One region of the Lysinibacillus sp. NPDC093216 genome, then DNA from elsewhere that is predicted to be linked to it. Evidence: predicted binding sites of a transcription regulator. Region 1 holds the regulator's gene; each other region holds the start of a gene.
What was found. Region 1 encodes LexA, which represses DNA repair genes until DNA is damaged. Its sites were predicted from a motif close to CGAACATATGTTCG; they were not measured.
Positions count from the first base shown of each region.

Region 2: the regulator LexA is predicted to act here: its motif matches at 1,729-1,742, upstream of uvrB (excinuclease ABC subunit UvrB).
Region 3: the regulator LexA is predicted to act here: its motif matches at 1,591-1,604, upstream of ACQKOG_RS11605 (YolD-like family protein).
Region 4: the regulator LexA is predicted to act here: its motif matches at 1,661-1,674, upstream of ACQKOG_RS06700 (carbohydrate kinase).

Region 1 covers NZ_JBNNVB010000001.1:68,306-72,036, reverse strand. The annotation lists gene ACQKOG_RS00400 (prepilin peptidase) at 25-777, shown strand; gene ACQKOG_RS00395 (gamma-glutamyl-gamma-aminobutyrate hydrolase family protein) at 872-1,594, shown strand; gene lexA (transcriptional repressor LexA) at 1,794-2,411, opposite strand; gene yneA (cell division suppressor protein YneA) at 2,574-2,888, shown strand; gene ACQKOG_RS00380 (YneB family resolvase-like protein) at 2,885-3,562, shown strand.
Region 2 covers NZ_JBNNVB010000034.1:40,900-44,630, reverse strand. The annotation lists gene uvrB (excinuclease ABC subunit UvrB) at 1-1,654, opposite strand, end outside; gene ACQKOG_RS24265 (IDEAL domain-containing protein) at 2,012-2,254, opposite strand; gene ACQKOG_RS24260 (competence protein ComK) at 2,480-2,989, shown strand; one part of gene prfB (peptide chain release factor 2) at 3,059-3,731, opposite strand, start outside.
Region 3 covers NZ_JBNNVB010000008.1:93,601-97,331, forward strand. The annotation lists gene ACQKOG_RS11590 (peptidoglycan recognition protein family protein) at 1-288, shown strand, start outside; gene ACQKOG_RS11595 (hypothetical protein) at 335-991, opposite strand; gene ACQKOG_RS11600 (hypothetical protein) at 997-1,395, opposite strand; gene ACQKOG_RS11605 (YolD-like family protein) at 1,621-1,896, shown strand; gene ACQKOG_RS11610 (YolD-like family protein) at 1,912-2,250, shown strand; gene ACQKOG_RS11615 (aconitate hydratase) at 2,237-2,590, shown strand; gene ACQKOG_RS11620 (hypothetical protein) at 2,590-2,898, shown strand; gene ACQKOG_RS11625 (DUF5067 domain-containing protein) at 2,954-3,514, opposite strand.
Region 4 covers NZ_JBNNVB010000004.1:109,003-112,733, reverse strand. The annotation lists gene ACQKOG_RS06705 (MFS transporter) at 1-1,112, shown strand, start outside; gene ACQKOG_RS06700 (carbohydrate kinase) at 1,707-2,798, shown strand; gene ACQKOG_RS06695 (pseudouridine-5'-phosphate glycosidase) at 2,803-3,711, shown strand.

The DNA.
Region 1 (3,731 bases):
TCTATTAGTATAGGAGGACATAAAATGGAAATTGCTTATACAATTACAGTTTTAATATTTGGGCTTGTTCTTGGCTCATTTTTTAATGTGGTTGGCTTACGGGTGCCTTTGAAAGAGTCCATTGTGCGTCCACCCTCGCATTGCACTTCTTGTAAGAGACAGTTGACGGCGCTTGATTTGGTGCCTGTTTTGTCTTATTTATTTTTAGGTGGAAAATGCCGTAGCTGTGGGCAAAAGATTTCTTGGATTTATCCACTGATGGAACTTATAACAGGCCTATTATTTGCTTTTGCTTATTGGAAATTAGGCTTTAGTGCAGAATTTTTTGTAGCGCTATTATTTATTTCATTATTAGTCATTATTGTTGTGTCGGATTTTGCGTATATGCTTATTCCCGATAAGGTGCTATTATTCTTTTTACCATTGCTAGTTTTTGGACGCGTGATATCTCCTTTGTCACCGTGGTGGGACAGCATAGTTGGTGCTGTCGTAGGTTTTGGCATATTATATTGTATAGCTGTTCTATCAAGAGGTGGAATGGGTGGTGGTGATATTAAATTATTCTTTTTACTTGGTCTCGTACTCGGGACAATACATACAATTCTGACGTTATTTGTAGCGGCAGTAATTGGCATGATTGTTGGCATCGTTGTATTAAAGGTACGCGGACAGGGAAGAAAAACGCCTATACCATTCGGACCTTCTATTGCTCTGGCAGCTATTATCATCTATTTCTATGGGGATGCGTTGATGAATTGGTATCTTGGATTTTGGTAATTAATCAGTGATGGATTCCTTCAATGATTAATATCTTCACCAATTTGGCTTTTACAGGCAGTTATTGCAAGATAAAGATCATGGAGGGGATAGGATGAAACCAATTATCGGAATAACGGCTTTTGCGGAGGATGATTTGTCCTCAAGATTAAATGCTGCATATAGCAAAAGTATAATTGAAGCAGGGGGAGTTCCACTTATAATTCCACTTGGCGTTGAAGAGGATGTAGCACAAATTTTATCATTGACGGACGGATTATTACTTTCGGGTGGCTATGATGTACATCCATTCCTCTTTGACGCAGAACCTACACCGAAATTAGGGAAGGTTCATCCTGAACGAGATTCAGTGGAGCTTGCTTTAATTAATGCAGCCAATATTCGGAAAATGCCGATTCTCGGAATCTGTCGAGGGCTTCAAATACTAAATGTTGCGTTTGGAGGCACAGTCTATCAGGATATTGAAAGTGAGTATCATAGTAAAAAATTAATAAAGCATGTGCAACAAGCAGCGCGAGGTGTTGCAACACATTATGTAAATTTAACACCGGATACATTATTAAAAACGATTATTGAGGAAGAAAAAATTGCTGTGAATTCATTTCATCATCAGGCAATAAATGTAGTAGCAGAAAAGTTGAAAGTGGTAGCAAAATCAAGTGATGGTATCATTGAAGCGGTAGAGCATGTTGATTTACCATTTTGTCTAGCAGTACAATGGCATCCAGAAGAACTAGCCGTTGCAGGAGATGAAGTATCAAAGAAACTATTTGCTGCATTTGTAAAGGCAAGTTTAAAGTTTAAAGTAGAGGCATAAAACTTTATAAGCATTATTTTTTATCCAAGGCTAAGATAACCTTCGTGATGAACATGAATACAATGCTAGGTGTAAGGAATCCATTGTAAAGTGGGTTCTTTTTTAGTGTATAAAATAGCACTCAAAACATAAGAAAAAGAGGTATATGCTCATTTGTGAACATAATATCCTCTTTTTATATTTTAAAATTGAGATACTTTTAATGTACACGACGGTATAGACCTACAACATGTCCCAAAATAGAAACTTGATCTACGATAATTGGCTCCATTGTTGAGTTTTCAGGCTGTAAACGAAAATGACTTTTTTCCTTAAAGAAACGTTTTACGGTTGCTTCATTCTCTTCAGTCATTGCTACGACAATATCACCATTATCAGCTGTTGCTTTTTGTTTAACAATCACTAAATCTCCGTCTAAAATGCCAGCTTCAATCATTGATTCGCCCATAATTTCTAGCATAAATAATTGATCTTCACTTGTACCATAAATATCTGGTAGTGGGAAATATTCATCGATATTTTCAACAGCAGTTATTGGAGAACCTGCAGTAACCTTCCCAACTAATGGGACATGAATAACATGTTGCTTTTGAATAGAATCCTCTGGCTCTAAAATTTCAATAGCACGTGGTTTAGTTGGATCGCGTCGAATCAAGCCTTTTTGTTCTAAACGAGCTAAATGCCCATGAACTGTTGAGCTTGAAGCAAGTCCAACTGCCTCACCAATCTCACGTACAGAAGGTGGATACCCCTTTGCTCGTACTTCTTCTTTAATGAAATCTAATATGGCCTCTTGTCTTTTCGAAACTTTTTTCATAATGGCTCACCTCTTTTTTTAATCATTCTACTTATTAATAGTATAACAGAATGCGAACACTTAAGCAAACATAGGTTCGAAAAGTGTTTGACAAAAACGTTTGTTCGTATTAATATGAGAACATATATTCCGAACAAACATTCTAGAAAAGAGGTTTTAAACATGAACTGGTTAAAGAAAAATCCACATATTACAACTTTATTCGGAGCTTGTCTACTTTTTGCGGCATACCTTTTTATAACAGACCCAGGCGATGTAACGTACACAGAAATTGAAATCGCACATGGTGATAGCTTATGGTCGTTAGCCGATCAATACCGTGGTAAAATGAAAACGGATGAATGGATTAAGCTTGTGAAAACAGAAAATGAATTATCGAACATACAAATTATTGCAGGCAAATCCCTAGTGATTCCAGTAGTGGGTGACCAATCCTATCCTATAAATTCAATTGAAATTGCGAGAAACGAAAAATGATGATGAATCAACAATCGGCTGTTGTCTATTGCCGTGTGAGTACAGAAAAAGAGACACAAAGTTCCTCGTTGGAGCGTCAGCAAGAGGAGTTGATGCGCTATGCTAAAGAACAGGGCTACGAAGTCATGCGTGTTTTTAAGGACAAGCATAGCGGTTATGATGTGGAACGTGAAGGTTTACTAGAAATGCTCGATTTCATTAAAGAAAAAGAGATAGAAGCATTATTTGTGCAGGATGAAACACGCTTAGGTCGTGGAAATGCTCGAATGGCAGTATTGCATTTATTGCAGAAAACTGAAACTGATGTTTTTTCTATGCGAGACGAGGGGCCAATACAATTAAATGAAATGGATACGATGCTCCTAGAAATTTTAGCAATCGTAGAGGAGTACCAGCGCAGAATCCATAATGCTAAAATACGTCGTGGCATGCGTCGTGCCGTTGAAAATGGCTATCGCCCAGAAAACAATTTATCTAACCGTGGAAATCCAAATGGTCAAGAACGTAAGGAAGTCCCTGTAGACGAAATTGTCAACCTACGTAATCGAGGCTTCACCTTTGAGGAAATCGCCATGACTCTTAGAGGTCTAGGTTTTGAAGTAAGCAAAGCTACAGTCCATAGGAGATATCGGGAACATCAAGAGGGAAGCGGGCAAAATAAAGTGACGTTTTAATCAGTGGGAGTTTTATCGTCCCGCTGATTTTTTTTAAGGCTCTAAGCTCCCAAAGTGACGTATAGAATCGGCGAAGTAATGGATAGAATCGTCAAAATGCTGGATAGCCCGATCGACGAATAGAATGAGTAACTAAAATACATTTACCATGTGGAACTTTACCCAAGAG
Region 2 (3,731 bases), on a different contig from region 1:
CGTACATAATGACATGACCATTGGCATTACGCGCGGCACGTCCAATCGTTTGAATTAATGAACGCTCTGAACGTAAAAATCCTTCCTTATCAGCATCTAAAATCGCCACAAGGGAAACCTCAGGAATATCTAGCCCTTCTCGCAATAAGTTAATGCCGATTAAAACATCGTAAGTACCTTTTCGCAGCTCGCGAATAATTTCAATTCGCTCTAGCGTCTTAATCTCTGAATGCAAGTACTCCACCTTTAAGCCCATTTCTTTCAAATAAGCTGATAAATCCTCTGACATTTTTTTCGTCAATGTCGTCACGAGCACTCGTTCATTACGAGCAATACGACCTTGAATCTCATCGATTAAATCATCAATTTGCCCTTCAATAGGACGTACCTCAATTTGTGGATCAAGCAACCCAGTTGGACGAATAATTTGCTGCACCATTTCCGGAGTATGCTCAAGCTCATACGGGCCAGGTGTTGCCGATACATAAATAGCTTGATGTATATGTTTCTCATATTCTTCAAAACGTAAAGGGCGGTTATCTAGTGCTGATGGCAAACGGAAACCATGCTCAACTAGCACACCTTTACGTGCTTGGTCACCGTTATACATCCCTCGAACTTGTGGCAAAGTAACGTGACTTTCATCGACAACAAGTAAAAAATCATCAGGGAAATAATCAAGTAGCGTATATGGAGTTGCCCCCGCTTCACGCAATGTTAAATGACGCGAATAGTTTTCGATACCTGAGCAAAAGCCCATTTCACCCATCATTTCTAAATCATAACGAGTACGTTGCTCTAAACGCTGTGCCTCCAATAATCTATCCTCTGCACGTAAAAGAGCTAGACGCTCCTCCAACTCTTTTTCAATATTTTCAATGGCTTTTCGCATTTTTTCTTCTCGCGTAACGAAGTGGGATGCTGGGAAAATAGCTACATGATCACGATCCGCTAATATTTCACCAGTTAACGCATCCACTTCGCGAATTCGATCGATCTCGTCCCCAAAAAATTCCACGCGGATACATTGTTCGTCTCGGGATGCAGGGAATATTTCCACTACATCGCCACGTACCCGAAACGTACCACGTGTAAAACTCACATCATTACGCTCATACTGTACATCGACCAATTTTCGAAGCAACTGATTACGTTCAATTTCCATTCCAGTCCGTACCGATACGACCATTTCACGATATTCTTCTGGAGAACCTAGACCATAAATACAGGACACGGATGCAATAATAATGACATCATCACGCTCGAATAATGAAGATGTTGCAGAGTGACGCAACTTATCAATTTCATCATTAATGCTTGAATCCTTCTCGATATAAGTATCCGTCTGCGGTACATAGGCCTCTGGCTGAAAGTAATCATAGTAGCTGACAAAGTATTCAACTGCATTATTAGGGAAGAACTCTTTAAATTCACTATATAATTGACCCGCTAATGTTTTATTGTGTGCCATAATAAGCGTCGGTTTTTTTACTTGTTTAATGACATTAGAAATCGTAAACGTTTTTCCTGTTCCTGTTGCACCGAGCAACGTTTGATGACGTTTACCTGCATGGACACCCTCCACTAATTCCGCAATTGCCTGTGGCTGATCTCCATTAGGCGTATATGGCGCTTGTAAATCAAATGTTTGCACACATGTCCCCGTCCTTTCCTACCAATTTGATACATATATTTTAGCATAGCATTATTAAAATTTCGAACATTTAACGAACGAATGTTTGTAAAAATTTTTCCGTATGCTATATTTAAGGTGATCGCGATAGAACGTATGTACTAATTACAACCTATCTATAAATAGATTACCCTTTCCAAATGTTAGCTAATCGAGATGGGTAAATGTAAATGCCCTAACTTAGAGGGGATCTCGGTTGCCAGTAAATCTGATCAGATGGAACGGATATCTGCTCGGGTTGACGGTAAATCTGATCAGCTAGAACGAAAATAGCAAAAAAATCCCGCTCTCTAATAAGTGGAGAGCGGGCTCGTCATATTATTCACTTGCATCTTGGTGTAAAATTACTAGTTCGGCTGCGTATAGATGAAATGCCTTTTCATCTTTTTCATCGAGTGCTCTATCTATCAGAACCATGAGCTGCTCTTCACGATGCATACGCTGGATATGATTTAAAAATAAATCTAAATAAATCTCGTTTAATAATTTCTCTGCCTCATCAACTTTCTTAGACTGACCAACGGCTTTCAGAAAATCTGTATACGAATAATATTTATCCAACGATCTCACCTCGATCCTTTTCTAAATTATAAGAAAATTGAAATTAAAATGCAATGCTTAAGAACTGAAAATCACTTCGATTTACTATTAATCTCGTACAATTTCAAGCAATTTCTCTATACAATCGCTTGATATATCAACGGTTTTCTCTTTTTATCTATATTTTCAGAATTTAAATTTGTGTTCTACACTTCAGTAACAAATAGAAAAAGGAGGTTTACATAGATGTCATCAAACTACATCAATGGATATTTAATGTCTTTCAACACCTATTTACTTCAGCCAATGCAGTATGACTCTAAAATTTTCACAAGGGTAATTGATAAGCATAATGAGCTGATCGTCACACGGAAACCAATGCATATATTACGAAAATCTTGTATCTCACTTGGAACAACCTATGAAGCAGCAAGACATTCCGCCAAACGCTTTTTCGGCAATCAACATAAGCTTCCAATCGTTGTTGCTTATGATTATGGTTATCCTTGTATTTTCCTACCAACGTTTTCTCCTAACTCTATCCACAATATTTGGATTGGACTTCACGCCATTTCGAATATTGTACCGAGTAAAATGGGTTGTATCGTTACACTGAAAAATGATAAACAGATTGAGCTACCTATTCAATATGCTTCGATTAGCAAGCAATTTGTCAATGCATCGATGCTTTATAAACATTACATGAATGAACGTAAGGAGATTAGCCAAGACACTCCGTATCATCCACCTTTTTAATTTGAATGGTCTATCAAACTAAAAAACCCCTCAAAAGCACAGTTTCATTGTGCCTTTGAGGGGCTTTCATTACCCGATTTTCGAACGTAAATATGCATTAATGAATGGATTTACATCGCCATCCATCACTGCTCCTACATTACCTGTTTCTTCATTTGTACGATGATCCTTCACCATTGAATATGGATGGAATACATATGAACGAATTTGTGAACCCCAGCCGATTTCCTTCTGTTCACCACGGATTTCATCTAGCTGTGCCTGCTGCTTTTCGATCTCTAATTGATAGAGTTTCCCTTTTAACATCGTCATTGCTTTTTCACGGTTTTTAATCTGTGAACGTTCTGCCTGACATTGTACGACAGTACCAGTTGGAATGTGCGTAATACGAACAGCTGAATCTGTTGTATTAATGTGCTGACCACCTGCACCTGTTGCACGATACGTATCAATTTTTAAATCCTCTGTACGAATATCAATTTCAATATTGTCATCGAATTCAGGCATAACATCACAAGAAACGAACGATGTATGACGACGACCAGAAGAGTCAAACGGTGAAATACGTACTAAACGATGGACACCTTTTTCTGCTTGCAAATAGCCATAAGCATTATGACCCTTAATGGACAATGTTACAGATTTAATCCCTGCTTCATCGCCTGGAAGATAATCAACTGTTTCGACTTTAAAGCCACGTTTTTCCGCCCAGCGTGTGTACATACGAAGTAGCATTGAGCCC
Region 3 (3,731 bases), on a different contig from region 1:
AAATACTGTCCGCATCGTATCTTAAGTGAAAATCGTTGGAATAGCTTTTTAAAACGAATTGAACAGGCTATGAAGCCAACAACTCAAATAATTACACCAACACAACCAAAGGAGGAAGCAAATATGGAAAATTCACTAACATCAACAGCAAAAGAGGATTTAAAATCATTGTTAAAAACGACATATCAAAAAGGAATTTTAAAGGTTGACCATAGCGAAAAAGTAGGTTCAATGACAGATGGTGAAGCTTTGGGATTACTGATTTCGGTAGTGAAACGTACTTTATAAGATACAAAGAGACCAAGACAGCTTAATTGCCGTCTTGGTCTTTGTTTTATTTAACTGCTACAATTATTAATGTAACAACTATAGCCAACATCCCAACAAACATAGCTATATTTCCCCAGAAATTTTGGGTTTTCATAGTTTCCATGCTTTTTACATGTTCATGTATACGTGTTTCAAATGTGGATAAACTATCGTTTATTCTTGTTTCAATTTGAGACATTGATTCAGTTGTTCTTGCCTCCACTTTTTCGAGAGAGGAAGCAATTCTTGACTCAGTATCAGATAATTTATCGTTAATACGGTCTTCTCTTTCTTTCAAAGTGGCTTGAATGTTTGATTCAATACTTTGAATAGAACTGAGTATACGATCTTCACGTTTTTCACCATCTGATGAAACTCTTTCAAGTTGCTTTTCAAAACGTTCTTCGCGTTCTGAAATTTCTCTTCGAGTGCGATCTTCACGTTCACGCATATCAGTTTTCAGTTCTTGAAATAATGTATGGAAAGAATCGTTACTCATATCGCTCACCTCTTTATCAACAGACTTGGCACTTTTAATGGTACCATTTTTATCTGTGAAAATCACTTCATTATCATTAGTATGCTCTAAGATTCTATCTATGTATGCAGCTGGAACGGCGACTTTAGGGAATTCTGGATCAAATACGAATTTTTCATTTGTATCTTCGTTCGCAACACCCAATTACTTCACTTCCTTTGACGTTGTAAAATCGGTACTGATAAAGTTTTTTCGTCTCCTTCAATAATTGCTTTAATAGTGTATATCCCATTTTGTTGAATTAAGACTTCTTTAAAACCAACATTAAGGACAGCGGAATACGCTAAATTTGGTGAATAATCTTCTGGGTTTGGATGCGAAAGTTCTCTTTCTCTTCTGGATATTAAGTCACCATCAGGGTTAAGCATTTCCACAGCAACAGGGAAAGGATTTTTTTGTATACCATAAATCCCTATAGAGACAACAAAGTCTATATTAGATTTTAAATTATCCACGAAGAACATAACTTTAGGATTAATTATAAATTTTCTATCTTGTTCGTCACTACCGAAACTCTCACAAATCACAATGTGACCTATCTTAACCATTAAATTGCACCCTCTTTCTAAATTAACTATAAAGGAAATGATAGGTAATTGTACATATGAAAAAGTAACTAACCTAAATTTCTTTTCTTTTTACCCTTCTTATAATTTCTTATCTAAAACGGTTTATTGAATAAAATGAGTCTAAAAATATTTTTTATTGCCAAAAACAGAACGCTAGCTAGTTCTATAATAAAACAAACAAATGTTCTATTGAGGAGAGATAACATGGCAACTAAGACCAAAACACCAACAAAGAAAAGAGAAGCTAAACATTTAGATCGTGATGAGTTTGAATTAGAGGAGATTGCATACTCATTAACCGAAGCTATGCAAGAATCAAAGAACAAAGTATTTTCAGTATATAAACAAGATGAACAATTAACAGGTATGGTCACTAAAATGGATGCAAACACTAAATTAATACATATTAAAGATAAATACATGGATATTCATAAAGTGCATTTTTTAGATATCCTGAGTATTTCTGAATGTGATTATTAATGGAGAGTGATTGCGATGAATAAAGACCGCGGATCAATGAAATGGACAGCCATGATGCTGCCAGAACATCTAGTTGAGATTAAAAAGTGGAAAGAAGAGCAATTTCATGAAAAGAAACGTGATTTGACTGAATGGGAACTAGAAGAGATTGAACAAACAATACAACGGGCCTCAAAATTACGAAAACTAATTACATTAACGCTGTGGCAAAATCACAATCTGCGTGATGAAACAGGTTTAGTCACTGGAATGGATCCGTATAAAAAGGAACTGCTACTGGATGCAGATATATCAGTAAAACGTATTGCATTTAGTGATATCCAAGACGCCAGGTTGGTAGATGCCGATGATTAAACATGAGGATCGTGGCGCTGTATATGAGTATATAAAATTAGACATGGCAATCAGGTCATTACAACATGACTATGCATCACTAGAGAAGCTTAAAATGTCTAAGGTCTACATGAATATTGTAGATGGTTTATTAAAAAGTCTAAGAAATGATTTCTACAATAAGAAGCGTATGCTAGCCAAGAAAAATATTGAGATAATAAAGTGGGTAAATGTAAGTGAGTATTTTAGTGATGTAATTATAAAAACTGGTGGAGAAGATGAAGTGCTAAACTTTGCTAAACAAGCACTTAAAACTCATACAGAAGAACTGATACGACGTTATTTAAAGGAGAAAATATAATGCCAATACTAAACCATAGTTCTGTTCAAATATTATTCGGAAAAGGAGATGTAGGAGTTAGCGTTGGTTGTAATAAGGAAAGAAATTCAGGAGCTATTCAAATTACTAAAATAAATCCAGTACCTGTTGGGACTAAATTAGAAGGTACTAAAATGTTAGATTTAAATGATGCTCCTGTTACACTTGGTTTTACTAATGTAGAGAGTTTAGATGTAGTAATTAATCAATTTTTAAAATTACGACATATAATGTCTGGTGAAGATGAGTACGAATGGACTGCGAACGGAAGAATTATAGAAAAAGAATAATACATAAAAAAAGCCACTCATTTGAAATGATAATGAGTGGCTTTCTTCTATATTATTATTTTATAGCGAATTCTTTTTTTCCTAATTCTTTACCTTCGTAACCTTGTATAGCTACTAATATTACAGGTGTTTCCAAATCTTTGAGATCATATGCAATGACGTTTTCTACAGTTTCATCTTTTTTGATATTTTCGAACTCTGTTTCTTTGAATCTGTCATCAGGTGAAAAACCAACTCCTAATTTGTTATCAGCGTTTGGATCACCTTGAATTGCAGTAAATGTAGATTGCCATGCCAACCCTGGACTTACCTCTTTGTCGCTTTGGTTTGTTACACTATACCAGATTGCAAATACTGGTGTTTCGCCACGTTCGTTACCTTTTTCACCCACAGGAATTACTTTTGTTTCAGTGATGGTTATTTTTAAATCTCCTCTTTTTACTTCGTTGTCTTTAAAATAAACGTCACCACTTTTAGTTTCTTTATCTGCTGTTTTATCAGTAGATGCAGTTTTTGTTTCCTCTTTAGGCTTTTCGTCTTTAGATGAATCTGCTCCACATCCAGCTAATCCTAGACTTAATACTAGTGCTGCACTAAAAATTAGTTTTTTCTTCATTGTAAAATAGTCTCCTTTGTATATGTTGGTTCTATTAAATTATATCAATATTGGTAAGTGTTGTCAGTATGTAATTGGAATAGGTAGATATAAATACAGAAATACTAAAGTATGGACATCGAGACATTACACATTATTGCTATCTTCTATTTCAAAAAAATCAAAACTAATTGTGATTTCGTGAAAATTATAGATTATAGAGAAGAGAAAGGGAATT
Region 4 (3,731 bases), on a different contig from region 1:
CTTTTGCAGTGAGTCTATTTTTATATGGTTTTTCGGGTCCTTTTATGGCGGCATTACTAGAAATAGCGGGTTTAAAGAAAATGATGCTAGGTGCGATGGCTACATTATTCATTGGCATGATGCTTACGCTTTTCATGACTCAATCATGGCAGTTAATCGTTATATGGGGCGGTATTATTGGTTTAGGAGCAAGTCTTTTTTTAACGGTGTTAAGTCCGTATGTAGCCAATCATTGGTTTGTGAAAAGTAGAGGGTTGGCAGTTGGGATTTTAACGGCGAGTACTGCAACAGGGCAGTTAATTCTCTTACCCTTATTGGCGATTATTATTGAACATTATTCTTGGCGATGGGCGATTGGATTAATTCTCATTTTAAGTATTGTTATGTTCATCACTATTTCAATATTTATTAAAAATAAGCCACAGGATATTGGGATTCTTCCTTATGGAATGGAAGAAGATTTAGAAATGCAACAAGAGGATCATAAGAAAAATCCGATTAGTAATGCTTTTAATGGTTTATTTGAGGCAATAAAGAAGAAAGAATTTTGGTTATTAGCGGGAAGTTTTTTTATTTGTGGACTTTCAACTAGTGGATTAGTGGGTACTCATTTTGTTTCATACTGTATTAGCTTTGGTGTCCCTTTCGTAACCGCTGCATCCTTTCTTTCTTTTATGGGAGTGTTTAATCTTGTAGGCACTACTTTATCAGGGTGGCTGTCTGATCGTTTTGATAATCGATGGTTATTGTTTTGGTATTACCTTTTAAGAGGAACGTCTCTCCTTTTACTTCCATATGCATTAATGCAAGGGTCGTTCACTTTACTGACAATCTTTACAATATTTTATGGATTAGATTGGATTGCAACAGTGCCTCCAACGATCAGTATTTCTAGACAAATTTTTGGTACAAATAAAAGTGGCATTATTTATGGGTGGATTTTCGCATCTCATCAAGCAGGAGCTGCAGTTGCTGCCTTTGGTGGAGGCCTCATCTATAAGTTTTTCAATTCATATACTTGGGCCTTTTTCCTTGCTGGGATGTTCTGTGCATTGGCAAGTTTATTTGTCATCATCGTGAAAAAACAAACACCTTATCATGCCAATACTTGATAATTAGCTACTCGCTTTGCTTAAGGTGAGACTCTTGTTGCTATCGTCGTTTCTTAAAATTTTATCAACGATTGGCATTTTACAGCAGTGAGCCGTTCCTCCGAATTTGTTGTTGCTGCGCTACGCTTTCGCACAGAAAATATTTGTCCAGGTTATATTGGAATTCGCCGCTAAAAGTGTAAGTTGCGCCGCTAACCAAGCAAAGAACGCCGCAAACCCCCGAAATTGCTCCGCTAACCAAGCAAAGAACGCCGCAAACCCCCGAAATTGCGCCGCCTACCAAGTAAAGAACGCCGCAAAACCCTGAATTTCCGCCGCTATCGCTTTCACGCAGATGAGACCCTGAAGCGAAGTGAAGCGGCTCATTGGGCGCCCACAGGAAAGCGCCCAGTTGGAACGGAAATCACCCCCCTCGTTATACCGAAAAGCCATACTTTATTTAACACGACACCTTAATTTCATTGAAGCAATAGTTATCACAACAAAAAGTTGAAGCCAGTATCATATCGGTTTCAACTTTTTTTATTAAAAAATTTTTTGACATCAACCAAACAAAAGTTTATAATGTAAACAAATATAATAAAAGGTGATGCTATGAATGAAAGAGAACAGGCGGTCCTTGCATTAATTCGCCAGAATCCGTTTATGTCTCAGCAAGAGATGGCAGATAAGATGAAGCTATCTCGACCAGTCCTTGCTAATTTAGTGTCTAGCTTAACGAAGCAAGGGAAAATTGTAGGTCGTGCATATATTTTGCCTGAGGAAAATGAAATTATTTGTATCGGTGGAGCCAATCTTGACCGAAAATTTCATGTAAAAGGGAATGTCCAATTCGGTACTTCTAATCCTGCTAGCTCTTCATTTAGTGTAGGTGGTGTTGGCCGAAACATTGCTGAAAATTTAGGTAGATTAAATCATCAAGTAACATTGCTGACTACTGCCGGCAAAGATGCTGATTGGCAAGTGATCCAAGAAGCTTCAGAGCCATTTATGAATTTACGTTATGTGGAGCAGCTACCTGACGCTTCGACGGGTTCCTATACTGCGGTTATGGATGAGCAGGGCGAGCTAGCACTAGCAGTAGCAAATATGGAAGTATATGATCTTTTATTGCCAAGTTTGCTAAAAAAACATGAGGCAATGCTGATGAATGCGGGCTGCTTTATTATGGACTTAAACTGTCCAAAAGAAACAGTTGCTTACATACAGCAGGTTGCGATTGCCCGTGACATTCCATTTGTTATCGTACCGGTATCTTCGCCCAAAATGAATCGATTACCGGATACGTTACAAGGGGTAACATGGTTTATTTGTAACACAGATGAAGCTGAGACGATTGTAGGTCATAAAATCGAAAACTCAGCACACTACGAAAAGGCTTTACAGCAACTTCTTACATTAGGTGCTGAACATGTAATTATTACAGCGGGTAGCAAGGGTGTGTATGCAGCTTCCACTACAACGAAGCCAAGTCATTTTACAGCTAAAGCTGTAGAAAAAATTGAAGATGTAACAGGTGCAGGAGACGCCTTTGTCAGTGCTGTAATCCATAGCTGGCTTACTGGGCAATCATTTGCAACATGTATTGATGCAGGCTTAACGAATGCCAAAAATACACTTGCATCTCCATATACCGTAAGACCTGAGCTATCAGTTGATTTGTTAAACAATGAAATGGAGGAATAACAACATGAAAGAATTCATCGTATTATCAGAAGAAGTAAAAGCAGGACAAGCAAAAGGCTTACCAATCGTAGCATTAGAATCAACAATTATTTCTCACGGAATGCCATATCCACAAAATGTACAAACAGCACGTGAAGTGGAACAAATTGTTCGTGATAATGGTGGAGTGCCAGCAACAATTGCTTTAATCGACGGTAAAATTAAAATTGGTTTATCAGATGAAGAACTTGAAATGTTCGGTAATGCACAAGGTGTAGCAAAAGCATCTCGTCGCGACTTAGGCTATCTTTTAGCATCAAAAAAATTAGGAGCTACAACTGTAGCTGCAACAATGATTTGTGCTGAGCTAGCTGGTATTGAAATTTTTGTAACTGGTGGTATCGGCGGGGTACACCGTGGTGCTGAAACAACAATGGATATTTCAGCAGATTTAGAAGAACTAGCACAAACAAATGTTGCCGTAATTTGTGCGGGCGCTAAGTCTATTTTAGATATTGGTTTAACTTTAGAATATCTTGAAACAAAAGGTGTGCCAGTCGTTGGATATGGTACAGATGAACTACCAGCATTCTATACACGTCAAAGTGGTTTTGATGTCAACTTCAAGATTGATACACCAGAGGAAGTGGCCGAAATGCTACGTGCAAAATGGCAATTAGGCTTAAAAGGCGGAGCTGTTATTGCTAACCCAATTCCAGAGTCTGACGCGCTTGAGCATTCATTCATTACTGAAATCATTGAAAAAGCTCTAGTAGAAGCAGAAGAAAACGGTATTCAAGGTAAAAACGTGACACCATTCTTACTTGGAAAAGTGAAAGAATTAACAGAAGGTAAAAGCCTTGTTGCCAATATTGCATTAGTAAAAAATAATGCAGTAGTTGGTACAAAAATTGCTGTAGCGTATAATAAATAAGCCGACAACTATGATACGAT